Regions from separate parts of the Stenotrophomonas sp. 169 genome, predicted to be linked through region 2. Evidence: riboswitches for the same ligand, from Rfam matches in the RefSeq annotation. Region 2 holds a riboswitch; the other holds the start of a gene.
The links. A riboswitch is a leader RNA that binds a small molecule or an ion and turns the genes downstream of it on or off. The one in region 2 is predicted to bind thiamine pyrophosphate.
Positions count from the first base shown of each region.

Region 1: it holds a riboswitch for thiamine pyrophosphate, as region 2 does, so the genes downstream of both, thiC (phosphomethylpyrimidine synthase ThiC) here and ICJ04_RS00785 (TonB-dependent siderophore receptor) in region 2, are expected to answer to the same signal.

Region 1 is NZ_CP061204.1:939,935-948,827, reverse strand. It holds gene ICJ04_RS03925 (winged helix-turn-helix domain-containing protein) at 1-2,307, opposite strand, end outside; gene ICJ04_RS03920 (ion channel) at 2,556-3,233, opposite strand; partial or broken gene thiC (phosphomethylpyrimidine synthase ThiC) at 3,300-5,069, opposite strand; TPP riboswitch at 5,154-5,255, opposite strand; gene ICJ04_RS03910 (BCCT family transporter) at 5,454-7,031, shown strand; gene ggt (gamma-glutamyltransferase) at 7,676-8,893, opposite strand, start outside.
Region 2 is NZ_CP061204.1:200,966-209,858, forward strand. It holds gene ICJ04_RS00775 (EAL domain-containing protein) at 1-14, shown strand, start outside; gene pnuC (nicotinamide riboside transporter PnuC) at 65-646, opposite strand; gene ICJ04_RS00785 (TonB-dependent siderophore receptor) at 643-2,814, opposite strand; TPP riboswitch at 2,882-2,977, opposite strand; gene ICJ04_RS00790 (phosphotransferase) at 3,019-4,155, opposite strand; gene ICJ04_RS00795 (chloride channel protein) at 4,303-5,598, shown strand; gene ICJ04_RS00800 (hypothetical protein) at 5,820-6,026, opposite strand; gene ICJ04_RS00805 (hypothetical protein) at 6,414-7,043, shown strand; gene ICJ04_RS00810 (autotransporter outer membrane beta-barrel domain-containing protein) at 7,891-8,893, shown strand, end outside.

The DNA of each region.
Region 1 (8,893 bases), 740 kb from region 2:
CGCCGGGAACACCTCGCCAGTCGATTCGGGCAGCTGCATCACGCCGACATCCGCGCCGTCAGATATCGCCAGCGCCACGTACAGGTCACGTCCGTCATCGCTGGTACTGAATCCGGTGCCTGAACTCAGGCGGCGGGCATCCAGGCAGCGGGTAAGCGGCTCGGCGCCCGCGGTGAGGCGCTGCAGGCCGGTACTGCATCCCGCCCATGCGTCCACATAATCGATGCTGCCATTGCCGGCCACGCTCCACGTGCGGTAGCGCCAACGCGATGGCCTGTCGGCACTGATCTGCTGCACGCTGGCGGCCGTCAGAGCATCGTCCACCGACCACAAACCGCCCGCCCCGAAGCGGGTGAACAGCACACGTCGACGTGCCGCGTCGAACCGCGCCTGCGACACCCCATCCAGAGTGGCCAGCCGCTGCCACGGCGTACTGCGCCGGTCGTACAGGATGAGTCGCGTGCGCTGCTCGTCATCGCGCTCGATCACCAGTACCCGGCTAGGATCGGCCGTATACAACGCCTGCAGGGGGCGCGACGCGGGAACAGGCAGTTGGGTGACCTGCTCGTCCCGCGGGGTGATTTCGTACACATGCGGTTCGCCGTGGTCGTCACGCCCCAAGGCCAACAGGTGGCGGCTGTCCGGCGACCAGTCCGGTGGCTGGCGCGCCTCCGGCCGCAGGCCTTCGATCGGGCGCAGCGACTGTGGGTGCTCTTTGTCTGCCCACCACAACGCATAACTGCCGGAGCGATCGGAGGCGAACACCAGATGCCTGCCGTCCGGCGCCAGCATCGGCTGGCTGTCACGGCCATTGGAGGCGAAGATCCGCTCGGCCTTGCTCACATCCTGCAAAGGCACTTTGTAAAGGGCGAACTGGGCCTTGCGATGGACGAAAGCCAGCATGTTGCCGTTACGCGCCACGGCGGGCCACTGTGCATCGTCCAGGCCGACATCGCGCAGCAGGCGGCTTTCAGTATCCAGGCGGTACAAGCGGACTTCACTGTCCACGCGCCGTCCGAACACGATCTCCCGGCTGTCGCTGAGCCAGGCCCAGCCGCGGATCTCGGCGGAATCATCGGTCAACTGCTCCAGTGGTCCTCCGCCGGCCGGCATCCGCCACAAATCACCGACCTGCGGATTGCGCACGAACACCAGCCAACGACCATCCGGCGAAATCCGTGGCGCATAGTCGAAGTCATCGTCCCGGGCGGCGTACGCCAGCGGCTTCCACGCACCGGTGGCAAGGTCCAACAGGCGGATGCCGCGATGCGCGTAGGCGCCGATCATGCTGCCGAAGACCAGCGAACGGCCATCCGGTGCCCAGTCGAAGCTGAGCAACTCGGTGCCATCGCAGCGCGTGGCCTGGCGCAGGTTGCCACCGGTTGCGCTGGAAATCAGGACTTCGCAGCGGCCGTCGTCGAAGAAGCGGGCGAAGGCGATCTCGCGACCGTCCGGCGACCAGCTCGGGAACCGGTCCGTTGCCCCTGGCGGACGCTCGACCAGGTCACGCGCCGGGGCATTGCCCGAGGTCTGCACCTTGATCTGGCCGCCCTCCTCCTCATCGCTGGCCTCGTAGGCCACCTGCGATCCGTCCGGCGACAAGGTCGGATAGGTCTCAAACCCGGCCGTAGCGGTGATCAGTCGATAGGGCCGCTGCGGGCTGCCGATGACACGCGTCCCGTTCTCCACGGCCGCATCGACGGGTGACTGCTGCGAAGTGCGCTGCAGCAGCCACGCCATCACACACAGAGCCACCAGCATCGCTACCCCGATCGCCAGCAGCACCCACCGGCGCACGCGCCGCCAGGTACCACGCCGTGAAGCGGGGACCCGCGGCGGCAGATCGGCATTCGGGCGCGTTGCAGCGACGGGCTCGCCTACCGCGGCACCTTCCAAGCCGACGGCGCGTAATTCGGATGACGCGTCATCGATGATCGCGGCGGGTTCTTCGGCCTCGACCACGCTCACGGCGGCCAGCAGGCGATACCCGCTTTTGGCGATGGTCTCGATATAGGTGGTGGCGCCGTCCTCATCACCACTGAAGGCCTTGCGCAGCTGGGTCACCGCCTGCGTCAGCACATCGTTGGTCGGCAGCGTATCGGGCCACACTTCGGCAAACAGCTCATCGCGGGTGACCACGCGGCCACCGCTGGTCACCAGCACACGCAACACCCCTGCTGCCTTCGGCGTGAGCCTGCGCAGACGACGCACGCCCGGGACCTGCACTTCACGCGACGAGAAGGTCACGGTGCATTCGCCTATGCGCAGGATGTCCGCGTCACGCAGGGAGCTGTTGCTGATGTTCATGTATCTCGAACGTAGGGGCGCACGGGTCGCGGTACAGCCGTGCAGTCATTCCAGGACGTGGAAACCGAACGGCCAGACTCTGCACACACCATGGACGCAAACCGCAAAAAAACTGGAGCGCGCGAATACTAGCCTATGCAGGTTGACCGCACATGCAGCGTCAAACATCCGGCACTCTCTCGCCTACGTATTCAGATAATAAGTTTCATCATTCGCGCTCTCCGGGGCGCGATTTTTTTATCTGGCATTCATTTTCGAGGGTGCTGCAGCATGGTCAATCCCACCAGCCGGGATACCACCAATGCCACGTACATCACCCCGGAAAACTGCGCCAGCATTACCAATGCGCGCGCCTGCGGGTGCACGGGAACCACGTCACTCAGTCCGACCCCGGACAATAAACTGAAGCTGAGATAAAGCAGCTCCATCCACGTGCGGAAATCCGTGCTGCTCGCCGCCAGGAAACTGCCGGGGTACCACTGCTGGCACACGGAAAATGCAAACGCGAACGCCCACGCCAACAGAGTGAACGTGGCGCCTGCGGCGAACAGTTCATCGCGCGTGACTTTATGGTCCTGCAGCATGTAGGCGATCAAGGCGCCTGCCGTATAGAAATACAGCAGGCTCTCCAGCAACTGCGCCGCCGTGCCCAGGCCTGTATTGCCCAGCAGCACCGCGGCGATGGAAAACACCACCGACGGCACCGCCAGCAACAGCGCCAGCCAGGTTCCCAGCGGGCTGCGCTGCACCACCCACAGGGCAAGGCCAAGCACCGCGATGCCGAAGGTGCCCACCGCCGCACGCCCTGCGGCTGTCTCGTCCATCGCCGGATACATCAGCACGCCGAGCAGTTGCACGCCGAGCAGCCACGCAGAGGGGTGGCGACGGGCAATGGCCAGCCAGCGAAGGGTGGGCGGAATGGGCATGGGCGGGCCTCTCGGAGCGATCGCGGCAGCATACCCATGAAGGGCGTGATGGGGTCATCCAGCCTGGTCACGCACCTCCTGGCTGATCTTCATGGAGCAGAAGTGCGGCCCGCACATCGAACAGAAATGGGCACTCTTGTGCGCGTCCTTCGGCAGGGTCTCGTCATGGAAGGACTTCGCCTTCTCTGGATCCAGGCCGAGATTGAACTGGTCCTGCCAGCGGAATTCGAACCGCGCCTTGCTCAAGGCGTTGTCGCGCACCTGGGCACCGGGGTGGCCCTTGGCCAGGTCGGCGGCATGCGCGGCGATGCGGTACGCCATGATGCCGTCACGCACGTCCTCGCGGTTCGGCAGCCCCAGGTGCTCCTTGGGCGTGACATAGCAGAGCATTGCCGTGCCGTACCAGCCGATCATGGCCGCGCCGATCGCACTGGTGATGTGGTCATAGCCCGGAGCGATATCGGTGGTCAGCGGCCCCAGGGTGTAGAACGGTGCTTCGCCGCACACCTGCAACTGCCTGTCCATGTTCTCCTTGATCAGGTGCATCGGCACGTGGCCCGGCCCCTCGATCATCGTCTGCACATCATGTTTCCAGGCGATCTTTGTCAGTTCGCCCAGCGTGTCCAGTTCAGCGAACTGCGCCGCATCGTTGGCGTCGGCGATACAGCCCGGGCGCAGGCCGTCACCCAACGAGAACGTCACGTCGTAGGCCTTCATGATCTCGCAGATCTCTTCGAAGTGCGTGTAGAGGAAGTTCTCTTTGCCATGCGCCAGGCACCACTTGGCGAGGATGCTGCCACCGCGCGAGACGATCCCGGTCACCCGGTTGGCGGTCAACGGCACATGGCGCTGCAGTACGCCCGCGTGCACGGTGAAGTAGTCCACACCCTGCTCTGCCTGTTCGATCAGCGTGTCGCGGAAGATTTCCCAGCTGAGTGCTTCCGCCTGTCCGTCGACCTTTTCCAGTGCCTGGTAGATCGGCACAGTGCCGATGGCTACCGGCGAGTTGCGGATGATCCACTCGCGTGTCTCGTGGATGTGCTTGCCGGTCGACAGGTCCATCACCGTATCGCCGCCCCAGCGGATCGCCCAGACCAGCTTCTCCACCTCTTCGGCAATGCCTGAAGACACCGCACTGTTGCCGATGTTGGCGTTGATCTTGGTCAGGAAATTACGGCCGATGATCATCGGCTCACTTTCCGGATGGTTGATGTTGTTCGGCAGCACCGCCCGCCCGCGTGCGATCTCGTCGCGGACGAACGCCGGGGTGATGGTCTGCGGAATCGAGGCACCAAAGGCCTGCCCGCGATGCTGCTGCAGCAATCCGGCATCCCGCACCTCCTGCAGCCGCTGGTTCTCGCGGATCGCCACGAACTCCATCTCCGGGGTGATGATGCCGCGCCGTGCGTAGTGCATCTGGGTGACGTTGGCGCCGACGACCGCACGGCGCGGTGGGTTGCGGGAGCCGAAGCGAACGGCATCCAGGCGCGCGTCGAGCTCGCGCGAACGACCGAAGGCGGAGGTGACGCGGCGCAGCGCTTCTGTATCGCCGCGTTCTTCCACCCAGCCCGCCCGCAGCGCCGGCAGGCCCTGGGACAGGTCGATGCGCACATCGGGATCGGTATAGGGACCGGACGTGTCATAGACCGTCAGCGGCGCATTGTCCGCGCCGCCGAACATCGCCGGGCTGGGTGCCAGCGTTATTTCGCGCATGGGCACCTGCACATCGTCGCGGGACCCCGTGACGTGCACCTTGCGGGATCCGGGAATGGGCCGGGTTACGGCGGCGGAGAGCTGCTGTGCCTGCTGCTGCAGGCTGTCACGCGGTGCGTTCATCGGGCATCGTCCAGTAAGGTCAGGGACGAAGCGGCGGCGCACTGGCGCACGCGCACGGACACGCCAGGGGCGGACTCCACGCACGGTCGGCATTGCGAAGCTTCCCTACGCCGGTATCAGCCGGATCAGGTTCCAAGGGACTATCTCAACCGCAGCCCTATGGCCGCGGTACCCCCGCTTCGGCGCGCATTACAGCACACAAGCGTTGTCGCCGACGACACTGACAGCGCCGTGACGATGCAGCACGTACACTGCGGCCGCGCGTTCCTGCGCCTGCCCTCTGGTTCCAACCGCTGGCAATCCGTCTGCATTGCTGGCTTTTCGCTGGCAATGCGCTGCAAGCTTCTGCTCGCTCCCTCATATCCTGAACGGAGAAGCCCCTTCATGGTGTTTCGAATTTCCATCGCACTGGTCGCCGTACTGGTGCTGCTCGCCGGCTTGATGCCGGGCCCTTTCAATTCAGTGGTCCAGGTCATGCTGGCCGAGGTCGTCCGCGGTGTTGGCTGGCTGTATCTGCTGGTCGTGTTCCTGTCTCTGACGTTTCTCATGTATCTCGCATTCGGCCGCTTCGCCAGCCTGCGCATCGGCGGAGAAGACGCTGAACCGGATTTTTCCCGGGCCAGCTGGTTGTCGATGCTGTTTGCCGCCGGCATGGGTATCGGCCTGGTGTTCTGGGGCGCTGCAGAACCCATCTCGCATTTCGCCAAGCCCCCGGAGGGACTGGAGCCGATGGGGATGGAGGCCGCGCGCGCATCCATGCGCTATGCCTTCTTCCATTGGGGCCTGCACCCCTGGGCGATCTACGCGCTGATCGGCCTGGCGATGGCGTGGTTCCAGTTCAACCGGAATGGACGTGGGCTGGTCAGCGACATGCTGCAGCCCATCATCGGCCGGCACCATCGTGGCTGGATAGGTCATGTCGTCAACATCGCCGCCGTGGTCGCCACCGCCATCGGCGTTGCCACCACGTTGGGCTTCGGCACCGTACAGATCGCGGCAGGGTTGGAGCGGGTGTTCGGGATCCCCGCCAGCATTCCCACGCAGATGGTCATCATCGCCGTGGCGTTCGTGTTGTACATGGCCTCTACCCTCAGCGGCGTGGGCCGTGGGGTGAAATGGCTGTCCAATTTCAACCTGTGCCTGGCCGCGCTGTTGTTGGCGATGGTGCTTGTGCTTGGGCCGACCGGCTTCATCTTCGACACCTTCACCACCACGTTGGGTTCTTACCTCAACCAATTGGTGACGATGAGCCTGCGCATGTCGCCGTTCTCGGGCAGCACCTGGGTGGCGGACTGGACCATCTTCTACTGGGCGTGGTGGATCGCCTGGGCCCCCTTTGTCGGCTCCTTCATCGCACGCATTTCGCGCGGCCGCAGCGTGCGCGAGTTCGTCATCGGCGTAGTGATCGCGCCGACCGTGCTCGGCTTTGTCTGGTTCTCCGTATTCGGCGGCACGGCGTTGTGGTCACAGCTGTTCGGCCATGTCGATCTGGTGGCAGCACTGGGCAACGGGTACGAGACGGTTTTGTTCACCATGTTCGACAGCTTGCCGATGCCACTGGTCCTTTCCAGCGTCGCATTGGTGCTGCTGATGATCTTCTTCGTGACCTCGGCGGATTCGGCGGTGCTGGTCCTGGCCAGCATGTCCACGGACGAGCCCGGCGACCCACCGCAGAAGCGCAAGCTTGCCTGGGGTGTTGCCGTGGCGCTCATCGCCGCTGCGCTGCTGCTCGCGGGTGGCCTGTCAGCCTTGCAGGGAATGATCACCATCACCGCATTGCCATTTGCCTTCCTGATGGTGCTGGTGATGGTGTCGCTGTACCGCGTACTGGACGAGGAATGGACACGTGAGCGGCGCAAGGCGCAGCGCGCGCGGCACATGATCGAGTCCTGGATCGAACGCGAGATGGCGGCACAGGAAGAGACCCGCGAGGAGTCGGCACGGGCCGCAGCGCGCGACTGACCTGTGGATGGGTGGCCGGGCTTGCAGCCCGGCGGCCCGCTTGAAGCCACTTCAACTGCAAGTGCAAGTGCAACTTCAACTGCAACGGCTGCAGTGCTGCGTGCTGGTGGGGCGGGGTGGATTGGCGGGGGACGGCAAGAGCTGCATCCATGCGTGCCTCGTTTCGCGCCATCCATGGCGCGGGTCCACGTCATCGCATTCGCGCTGCCGCTCCCACGCTTTGCTTCGCAAACCGTGGGCCCCGTCTCACCAGCACCCACACCCCGCCGCTTCGCGGCCGCCCCTGACTCAGGGGCTCCCTCCACCCGACGGTATACCGTCATCGCGGTAGCGCCGAGCCGTGCTCGGCGGAATGTTTCCGCCAACGGCCCGCTGCGCTCGCCGACCATGGGTCAGCGCTACCGCTTTTCTCTTTTTTCATACGCGGCGGGCGGCCACGGAACCTGTCAGGGGGCCGGGCGGTGGGGCTGGGCGGGGGCGTTGAGCGCCATGGATGGCGCGAAACGAGGCACGCAGGAGCGGCTTTTGCCGGACCCCGCCCAGCCTCACCGCCCAGCCTCACCGCCCGGCCCCAAGCAAGCAGCCCGCTGTCAGCGCCCACCGCGAGGGGGGTCTCACCCGTTCGACCGCCCGACCGTTCGACGTCAGTAGCCCGCCGCCTGCCCGTCCTTGCGGCTCTCCGACGCGCCGTAATACACGCCGGTATCGGGGTCGCGCATGATCGCCTGGTAGCCACCGTACGGACCGTCCGCGAACACGACCCGATGGCCCTTGCGCATCAACGCCCGGATCGTGTCATACGCGAATCCGGTCTCCAGGTTCACCTCGCCCCCGTCGATCATCGCCGTCGCCTGGCCCGTCGGCTCGGTTGACCCTTCGTGCTGGATCCGCGGCGCATCGCCGGCTTCCTGCAGGTTCATGCCGAAGTCCACCAGGTTCATCACGATCTGCGCATGGCCTTGCGGCTGCATCGCACCGCCCATCACCCCGAAACTGGCATACGGCTTGCCGTCCTTGGTGATGAAGCCCGGGATGATCGTCTGGAAGGGCCGCTTGCCCGGCGCATACCCGTTGGGATGATCCTTCTGCAGCACGAACATTTCGCCACGGTCCTGCAGGATGAACCCCAGCCCCGGCGGGGCCATGCCGCTGCCCATTCCGCGGTAATTCGACTGGATCAGCGAGACCATCATCCCGTCCGCATCGGCGACGGTCAGATAGATCGTATCGCCTTCCTCCAGTTGCTTCGGCGTGCCCGGCTGTACTTCCTTCAATGCCTTGTCCATCGAAATCAGCGCGCGTCGGTGGGCCGCGTACTCCTTGGAAATCAGCCTGGCCACCGGTGCGGCGGGCTGGAATGCCATGTCGGCATAGAAGCGCGCGCGATCGGCGAACGCCAGTTTCTTCGCCTCGACGAACAGGTGCACATGCTCGGGCGAGCCAAACGGAATCTTCGAGAAATCGTACCCTTCCAGCACGTTGAGGATCTGCAGCGCGGCGATGCCCTGGCTGTTGGGCGGCAGCTCCCAGACATCGAAGCCGCGATAGTTGCTGCTGACCGGCTCGATCCATTCCCCGTGGTGCGCGGCCATGTCATCGAAGCTCAGGTAGCCGCCGTTGGCCTTGAAATAGGTATCGATGGTGCGCGCGATGTCGCCCTTGTAGAACGCATCACGCCCGCCGTCGGCGATCTTCTGCAGCGTGTCGGCCAGGTTGGGGTTCTTCCACATGTCGCCCTTGCGCGGGGCATGGCCGTCCACCGTGAACTGCTCCTTGAATCCCGGATACACGGACAGGCGCGGCACGGAGCGATCCCAGTAGTAGGCGATCACTTCAGCGACTGGATGGCCTTCGCGCGCGTA
Region 2 (8,893 bases):
CGCAGGGGCGGTAGCTACGGCGTTGGGGCACCGGTGCGCACAGGCTGACGGCCGGCGGCCGTCACTACCGGGGGCAGGCTACCGGGGCATTGCTCGCCGCACTCCAGCGGCGCAGGCCCAGCACGGCCAGGCCGATGAACACCGCATACAACGCGGCGGTCACGTTGAGCGACTTGAACAGGTACAGCCCCACGTACACCACATCCACCACGATCCACATCCACCACGCGGCCACGTGGCGACGCGCCTGCCACCACTGCGCCACCAGGCTCATGGCGGCCAGCATGGCATCCAGCCACGGCAGCGCGGCGTTGGTCCAGGTATGCATGGCTGCACCCAGTGCCAGCCCCACCGCCACGCCGGCACCTAGATCGATGAAGCGGCGCCGCGCGGGCAGCGGCACGATGCTGACCAGGCCATCCGCCTGCGCGCTTTGCCGCCAGCTCATCCAGCCGTACACCAGGAAGCCGCCGAACACGATCTGCAGCAAGGTGTCCGAGTACAGCCGGGCCTCGGCGAACACGAAGGCATACAGTGCCACCGACACCAGGCCGATCGGCCAGCCGATCATCCGTCGCCGGGTCATCAGCCACACACCGAGCATGCTCAGCGCGGCGGCGGACCATTCCAGCAGTTCCGCGCTCATAGCGCGATGGTGACCGACAGGCGGGCCTGGCGCGGGGCGCCAGCGAACAGGTAGTAATCGCCGGCACTGCTGCCCGTGTCACGCCAGTAGAATTTGTCGAATACGTTGTCCACCGAAAGCCGCCAGGTGACCGGCCGATCGCGCAGCGCATGCTGGTAGCGCAGTCCGGCGTCGAACACGCTGTAGCTGGGCGCACGCACGCTGCCATCCACCGTAGCTGTGTTGGCCGACGCATAGCGCCAGCCGCCGGTAACGCCCAGCCCTGCAGCGAACGGGAGCTGGTAATCCACGTGCACGTTGGCGCGCGTCTTGGGCACGTTAACCAGCTGGTGGCCTTCGTATGCCGGTGTGCCCGCATCACGCGCACGCGCCTGCAACACGCTGGCGCTGGCGTTGAGCTGCAGGCGCTCGGTCAGTCTGCCGTTCGCGGTCAGCTCCACGCCGGTGTGGGTCTGCTGGCCGCGTTGCACGAAGGTGAAGCCGGCATCGCTGTCATCGGGCATGGCGTACTGGAAGGGCTGCGAGGTACGGAACAGTGCCGCTCCCAAGGTCAACGTATCGGTCGATGCGTACTTCACGCCCGCCTCCAGCTGGCGCGACAGAAGGGGCGGCAGGAAGGTGCTTTCGTTGGACGTCCAGAACGGCGCTTCCTGGCCCAGCGAAATGCCGCGCACGTAGCTCACATACGCGTTGACCTGATCGGTGGCGTTCCAGATGACAGCGGTCTGCGGCAGGAACCGCGACAGAGTGCTGTGCCGCTCCGGAGTGCCGCGCTTGTCGTAGGCGCGCTCATCCAGCTTGACCATGCGGCCACCCACCAGCCACTGCCAGTCATCGCCGAAGCGCATGCGGTCCAGTGCGAACAGTGCATCCTGCTTGCTGTAAAGGCGGCGCGCGGAAGCGCCGGGCATCAGCGGCGACGGCGCGTACTGCGGCACCCGGGCATCGCCGATGTTGGCGGTACCCACGTACTCGTTGACGTTCTGGCGCTTGTTCACCGTGCGGCGGAAGGTGTCAGCGCCGATGCTGAGCTCGTGGCTGACACGGCCGGTATCGAAGCGGCCACGCAGCTCTGCACGCAGTTCCTGGTTGACGCGGGTGTCGTCCGGGCTGCGGTAATCGTAGATGTCGTAGTCGCCATTGGGCGCGAAGTAGTTGCCCGGTACGCTGCCATCGGCGCACTGTGCAGCGTAGTAGCAGCCGTACGCGAACGCGACGTTGTCATCGATCACCGAGCGGCTGTGGCTGGCCGACAGGCGCGACTGCCAGCGCGCGTTGATATCGTAGGTATGCAACGCGGTGAGGTTGGTGCTGGCGATGCCCACCGGCTGCTGCCACGCCTGGTAGCCCAGCATCTTCGCGCGGTCCACGCCGCGCGGAAGCGCAGTCGCCCCCAGCAGCTGATAGCCCGATGCCGAGCGCTGCGCGCTGGTCTGGTAGTTGGCATCCACTTCCAGCTTGCTGCGGTCGCTGATCAGCCAGTCGGCGGCCACCGAGTAGAAGTTGCGGCGGCCGTCGGCATGGTCGATGTACGAACCGCTGTCTTCCCATGCGGCATTCAGGCGCACGCCGAAGCGGGGGGTGAGCCAGTGACCCACGTCCACGGCGGTGTAGCGCGTGCCTTCGGTGTCCGTGCCCAAGGTGACGGTGCGCACCTCGGCCGGGCGCTTGCTGACGTAGTTGATGATGCCGCCCGGCGCCATTACCCCGGCCGCCAACCCGGCTTCACCCTTCAGGATCTCGACCTGCTGGATGTTCTCCAGCGCGATGCGCTGCTCGCCGGCGGTGGCCAGTCCGTTGAAGCGGTAGCCGGTGGCGGTATCCAGCGCGAAGCCGCGGATGGCGATGTTCTGGTAATAGCCCACCGGGGCGTAGCTGTCGCCCAGTGATGCATCGTTGGCGGCGATCTCGCTGAGCGTGCGCACGTGGCGGCTGTCCAGCACCGTGCGGTCCAGCAGGTTCACCGATGCCGGCGTGTCCTTCCAGCTACCCGCGCCGAAGCTGCTTGATGGTGCGGTGGCGGCAGCCGCCTGCTGGGCCTGCACGCGCACGGCGGCCAGCTCGGTCGGCGTGCGGTCGGCCGCATCGGCAGGGGCATCGGCAGCGTGCAGCGGCAGCGCGGCACAGAGGGCAACGGTCAACAGCGTAGGGCGCAGGCAGCGGTTCATTCGATTCGTCATCAACAGGAAGAAAGACGAAGCGACGGCGCGCGCGCAGTGACCCGACGGGTCCATGTGCTTGCAGCTCAAAGCTCCCTACGCCGGTGCAAACCGGATCAGGTTCCAAGGGACTCTCTCAGCCTGGTCAACCCAGGCACCCCCGCTTCAGGGTGTCATTTCACACCAAATTGGCCGAAGAAGCGAATCAGCCGCTCAGGCCGCCGCGCGCAGCGTCGCCAGCAGGGCCTGCCCGTGGGCGGTTCTGAACCAGTCCGCATGGCCCAGCAGGAACGTGTAATACGCCACGTCGGCGTTGGCGGTGGATCCGGTGATGCCGTGGAAATACTCCACCTCGGACAGCGCGAAATCCAGGTGCACCAGCGGCAGCAGATCGGCCAGCAGATGCACCTGCGCGGCCGTCAACGGGCGTGCGTCGCGGTAGCCGACGATCAAGGCCAGCGCGATATCGCCACGTACCGCCGCGCCGCCGCGCTCCAGTTCCAGCCAGGCGATGGCATTGCGCTCAATGGCCGTGGCCAGGTCGAACAGGTGGCTGGCGGGCGAGGCGAGGCCGAAGTCCAGCACGGCGGCCACCGCGTTGGCGCGGCCGTGCTGGTGCCAGAGCAGGTTGGAGACATGCCAGTCGTTGTGTCCCCACCGATGCGGCACCGACGCCAAGCGCGCCGCCACGCCGAAGTGCCACGGCAGGATGGCGCGCTGCAGCTCTGCTTCCCATGGCCTGCCGGCCAGATAGTCGGCCAGCCCCGGTCGCTGCGGCAGCTGCGTCTTCAGCAGGGCAATCGGATCCTCGGCGCGGATCAGCTCGTCGCGGGCCACCAGCACGTGCGTGCCGCGCTGTGGCGCGTGGTAGCTGTCGGCCGCGTTGTGCAGGGTGGCCAGCATGCGCCCGGCCTGCCAGGCCTGCTCGACATCGTTCGGGGGCGTCCACGACGGCACATCGCGGTATACATCCTCGCCCGGTGCCTCGGCATGCAGTTCGAAGGTCCAGTCGCCGTGCTCCACCGCCGTGGCGCGGGCATGGTCTGGCAGCACCTGCACGACCGGAACGCCTGCGTCGGCCAGGTGCGCGATGAAGCGATGTTCTTCTTCCAGCACCGCTGCGCTGCGCACGTGATGGTGGTGGCGTTTGACGAAGAACCGGCCCTGCGGGCTCTGCAGCAGGGCTGCGGCAGAGAACGGACGCGGGCTGTGCCAGACCACCTCGCAATCGCCCGCCAGGTGCGGGTACCGGCCTTTCAGCCACGCCACGTCGGCGACGCTGATCGCAGGCCAATCGGCGATGACCTGGTCGTTGTCGAGGCCTTGGACGTGGTGGTCGGACGTGTGCATGGATATCGGTCGGGCGCGGGGCATGGTGCGCACGGCAAGCTGCCCGCGCGGCGCCCCATGGTACGCCGTCGGACCGATGCTGCCGCAGGCGGCTTCCCGCCAGATCAGGCTCTGTCCCCGTCTTCGACATCGGCGCAGAATGGCCCCATGTCCAGATTCAACACGGCCCGCCACTGGCTGCAGGCCCACTTGACCAGCGAGCGCTGGCGTCGTCGAGCGGCGCTGTGGGGCGGTGCGGTCGTCGTCGCCCTGGTCGCCATCGTGTTCGCCAAGGCCAGTGACGCGGCGTTCCAGGTCTTCCAGCGCATCATCCAGCACTCGCCCTGGTGGGCGCTGCTGCTGACGCCGGGCATCTTCGCGTTGCTGGCATGGGCCACGGGCGGCGTGCTCAAGCCCACCCGCGGCAGCGGCATTCCCCAGGTCATCGCGGCGCTGGACAAGCCGGATGAGCAGTTCCGCGCGGTGAACCTGTCGCCGTTGGTGTCGGTCGGCAAGCTGGCGTTGACCAGTCTGTCGCTGCTGGGCGGGGCGTCCGTGGGGCGCGAAGGCCCCACCGTGCACGTGGGTGCCAGCCTGATGTATCTGTTCGGGCGCCGCTTCGGTTTCCAGGATCCGCGCGAGCTGTCGCATTTCCTGCTGGCCGGTGGCGCGGCAGGCATCGCGGCGGCATTCAACACGCCGCTTGCGGGCATCGTGTTCGCCATCGAAGAACTGAGCGGCCGCTTCGAACATCGGTTCTCCGGCACGTTGCTGACGGCGGTCATCGTCGGCGGCGTGGTGTCGCTGGGGTTGCTCGGCAACTACACCTACTTCGGCCACGTCTCCGCGCGTCTGCCGCTGGGGCAGGGCTGGGCAGCGATCGTGCTGTGCGGGGTCGTGGCGGGATTGCTGGGCGGCCTGTTCGCGCGCGCTGTGCTGCTCACCGTGGCCGGCAAGCCGCGCTGGCTGGGGCGCCTGCGCGCGCAGCATCCGATCCTGCTCGCGGCCGGGTGCGGGTTGACCGTGGTGCTGCTCGCGTTCGCCTTCGGCGACGGTGCGTATGGGACCGGCTATGAGCAGGCCCGCAGCCTGGTGCAGGGGCATGCCGAGGTCGGCCACGAGTTCGGCCTGATGAAGCTGATGGCCAACCTGGCCTCGTACATTGCGGGCATTCCCGGCGGGCTGTTTTCGCCGGCCCTGGCGGTCGGTGCAGGGCTGGGCCACAACCTGGCCGTGCTGATGCCCGGGGTGGATCCCACTGCGTTCGTGCTGCTGGGCATGTGCGCGTATCTCACCGGTGTCACCCAGGCGCCGCTGACGTCTGCGGTGATCTCATTAGAGCTAACCAACACCAGCGACATGCTGCTGCCGATCCTGGCCACGGTGCTGATCGCCCGCAGTGTCTCCGGGTTGGTCTGCCGTACGCCGATCTATCGCGGCCTGGCGGATCAGCTGGCGCGGTAGGTACACCTGTTTCGGACAAGGGCCATCCAGCGCACGCCGCGCTCATATCGAAGTGTTTCCATTGAGCAGCATCGTGTTCGGGTGTCTGCTAGGCGACCTTGATCGCCGCAGCCCCGGAGGGGAGCCGGCGCGGTTGCGCACCAAGGGTGGGGGCCGGGACCAGGAAGGTCACCGGCCCCCTTTTTTTTCTCGTGAACGTTTTCGTGCCCTTCCGCGGGTCATCAGATGCGCTTGATCCTGGAAGCCAGATAGTCGGACACCCGTTCATGCGCCTCCAGCAGCACATCCACACATAAGCCTTCCCGTCCGGATCCGGGGAGGCGTGTGCCGTCCGGAAGCTCCGCAGCGACGAGGCACCACCGGTGCTCACCGCAGTTCCAGACCCTTGCCCTGTAACACTGACCGTCGATCGACAGGTCAACGAACATCACGGCCTCCGATGTCAGCCCTCGTGCCATGCCGCTCCTTTCAAGAAAAAAGAAAAAAGCAGTGACCCCCGCGAAGGGCTCACGTACCCCCTAGAGGAATTACTCGACTGCGCTTCGCACTCAAGCCTGATCAGTATCGTCACGGCTCAATCTGCACGACTTCGTGATGCATGGGTATAGCGCACATGCATTTTCGAACTGCTTCCATGGCATCGGCTGCGCCCGTGCGCTGAGATGAACTCCCCGCCGTTTCCCGACGGTACGGCGTCAACGCTGGTCAGTCTCTCGTTCAGCAATGCGCCGTTGCTGCCTTGATCCCCTTGGGGCAGTAGTGGGTAGGGCCGGCCCCCGCCGGCCCTCTTTTCTTTCCACGCCAGCAAGGACGTGATGAGCCTTATCAAAGGATGCGCGGTGCTGCTTGCCGTGCTGCTGGCCGGCTGCAGCAACCAGCAGACAGCGAATGAGGAGAATTTCGCATATGCCATCACGCGGCGTCTCGAGCAGGACGGGCATCTGTGTCTGGGCTTGCGTGCCTGGCCGATCGACGTGGATCTTGTGCAACGCCTTCGTGGCGTAGAAGGGTCTCTTGTTGCACTTGAGGCGGCCGGGCTGATCCGGGGAGAGTGGATGGGCAGCGGTGACGCATTTCTGGAGCCGGATGCACGCGTGAAGCGCTACACGCTGACCGATGCTGCTATCCCCTATATCCACCAGCGGCCGGCCGCCGAGCGACGCGTGCGCACAGGCAGCAGCGCGCCAGGGCGAGATCTGTGTTGGGGCAGAAAGGAGCTGGAGCGCATTGTGGACTGGTCGGGTCCCCTGCGGCTTGGGGAATATCGGACAGCGGACGTGACCTATCGCTATCGGATCGCTGACATGGCCGGCTGGGCGCTGCTGCCCCAGGTGCAGGAGGCGTTTCCGGAGATTCCTCGAATCATCGAACGGGCGGCGACGGATCGCAGGCAGATCGTGTACCTGTCACCGACAGGGTGGGAGGCAGGAAAACACGAAGAGTGAGGATCACTATCGATAAGCTCGGAAGAAGTGCCGGTGCAGCTTTTTGGGGGCAAGAGGGGCCGCATGCGCCGACCCCTTTTCTCTGTCTTAAGCGAGCAGGAGCAGACTCACGCCTGTTCGGCCGCTGCTGTAAATCGATGGCTGCAACCATCCGCTGCAAGCAGCGCACGGCTTACAGCCTGTCGCGTGTTGCAGCGAAGGCACGTCAATACCATTCCGCCACTGATCTCAAAGATCGATCTGGCTCCTGGCATGTTCCTTGTTCCGCAGCGATGACAGTCAAACGAAGACACTCCATTGCCCGATTCCACTCTTGAGGATTCACCGGACGTGGATCTATGGATACGGAAGACACCCGTTTCGCGCATGGTGGTTGACTCGGAAGGATTGAAGGGGTGAGAGGACGCGCCATGGACGCGGACTAGCGAACCTACTTACCTGCGGCCCGCTTCTCCATAGCGATACTTCGATATCTCAGCTCGCATTGGGTACGTGGTCTGCCGCTGTGATTTCCTTAGCGCAGAAGGCGACAGAAATATAGAAATCCTTCGGTTGAACATGGCGCGAGAACGCGCTGATATGTAATCCCGCCTTTCCCGAACGGCATGCTTCGCAGCCGTCATCAGCCTGGAAGTCTGGCTGCGCGGCATGCGCCCTCCCTCGGGGCGGTGCGGGAAGGGGCCGTTGAACGGCCCCTTTTACCTTGGTAACCGGTGGGACGAGACTACCGAGGAATTACCTGTTTCCTTTTTGCGACCCATCAAGGAGGACAGGATTGGCCGCTCTCGGGGGCGGCCACTTTTTTTAGCCAGCGGCTCCGAAAAATGACTGTGGACCCAATGGGTCGATGCTCGTTACCTTGGCTGCGCACCATTTAGAAGTTCTTCGATACCGTCCTCAAGCACCAGAAAATATCGTGAAGCCTGAATTCTCAAAATGGGCTGGCGACATGAAAACCTCGATCTCCAATCGACATGCTCTGGCGCTTGCGGTCAGCAGCGCGCTTCTGATGACCTCCTGGAACACAAGCGCGACGCCGGTAGTGGCCGATGGCGTACACCGCGAGGTGTCGGACATTGACGCTGACAGCGACGTGCGCGATTGGAGCCACGGCCTGTCAGCGGTAAATGGCGGCACGATCACTGCGACCGATGTCCATGCCACAGGCAATGGAGCCAACAGCTCCCACGGTGTCCATGCCGAGGGAAGCGGGAGCCGTGTCGATTTCACCGGCGGCGAATCAAGCGCCGTGGGATTCCAGAGCAACGCTGTGAACGCGCGCCTTGGCGGAATGGTGGTTGTCTCTGGTGCGTCCCTCTCCACGTCGGGCACAGAGTCGGCGGGTATGAAATCGATCACTGAAGGATCTGCGGTTGCCTTCTCTGACGTGGATATTGCGACAAGCGGACGCGGTAGTCATGCCATGCTCGTCATGGAGCAGGCCACCATGACCGGCGCCAATGCTCGTATCTCCACGACCGAAGAAGTAAGTGACGGCGTCCACGTGCTGGGGGGATCAAGTTTTACGGGTACAGGCTTGCAGATTGAAACGACCGGCGCCCAGTCGCGTGGCGTGGCCACGGGCGATGCCGGCTCGCGGCTGACGATCTCTGACAGCTCGATCGCCACCTCAGGGATGGTGGCCCACGGCGCCCGTGCGCGCGACGGTGCCCTCCTGGAGATGACCAACGTGCAGGTTAAAACCACCGGCGCACGCAGCAAGGGCGTGGATCTACAGGGCGGCAATGGTGTGATCATCGGCTCGTCGTTCGAGTCTGCGGGCCATGGTCTGGATGTGTGGCAGGGAGGTTCAGGTGACATCACAGACAGCGACTTCACGACCACCCAAG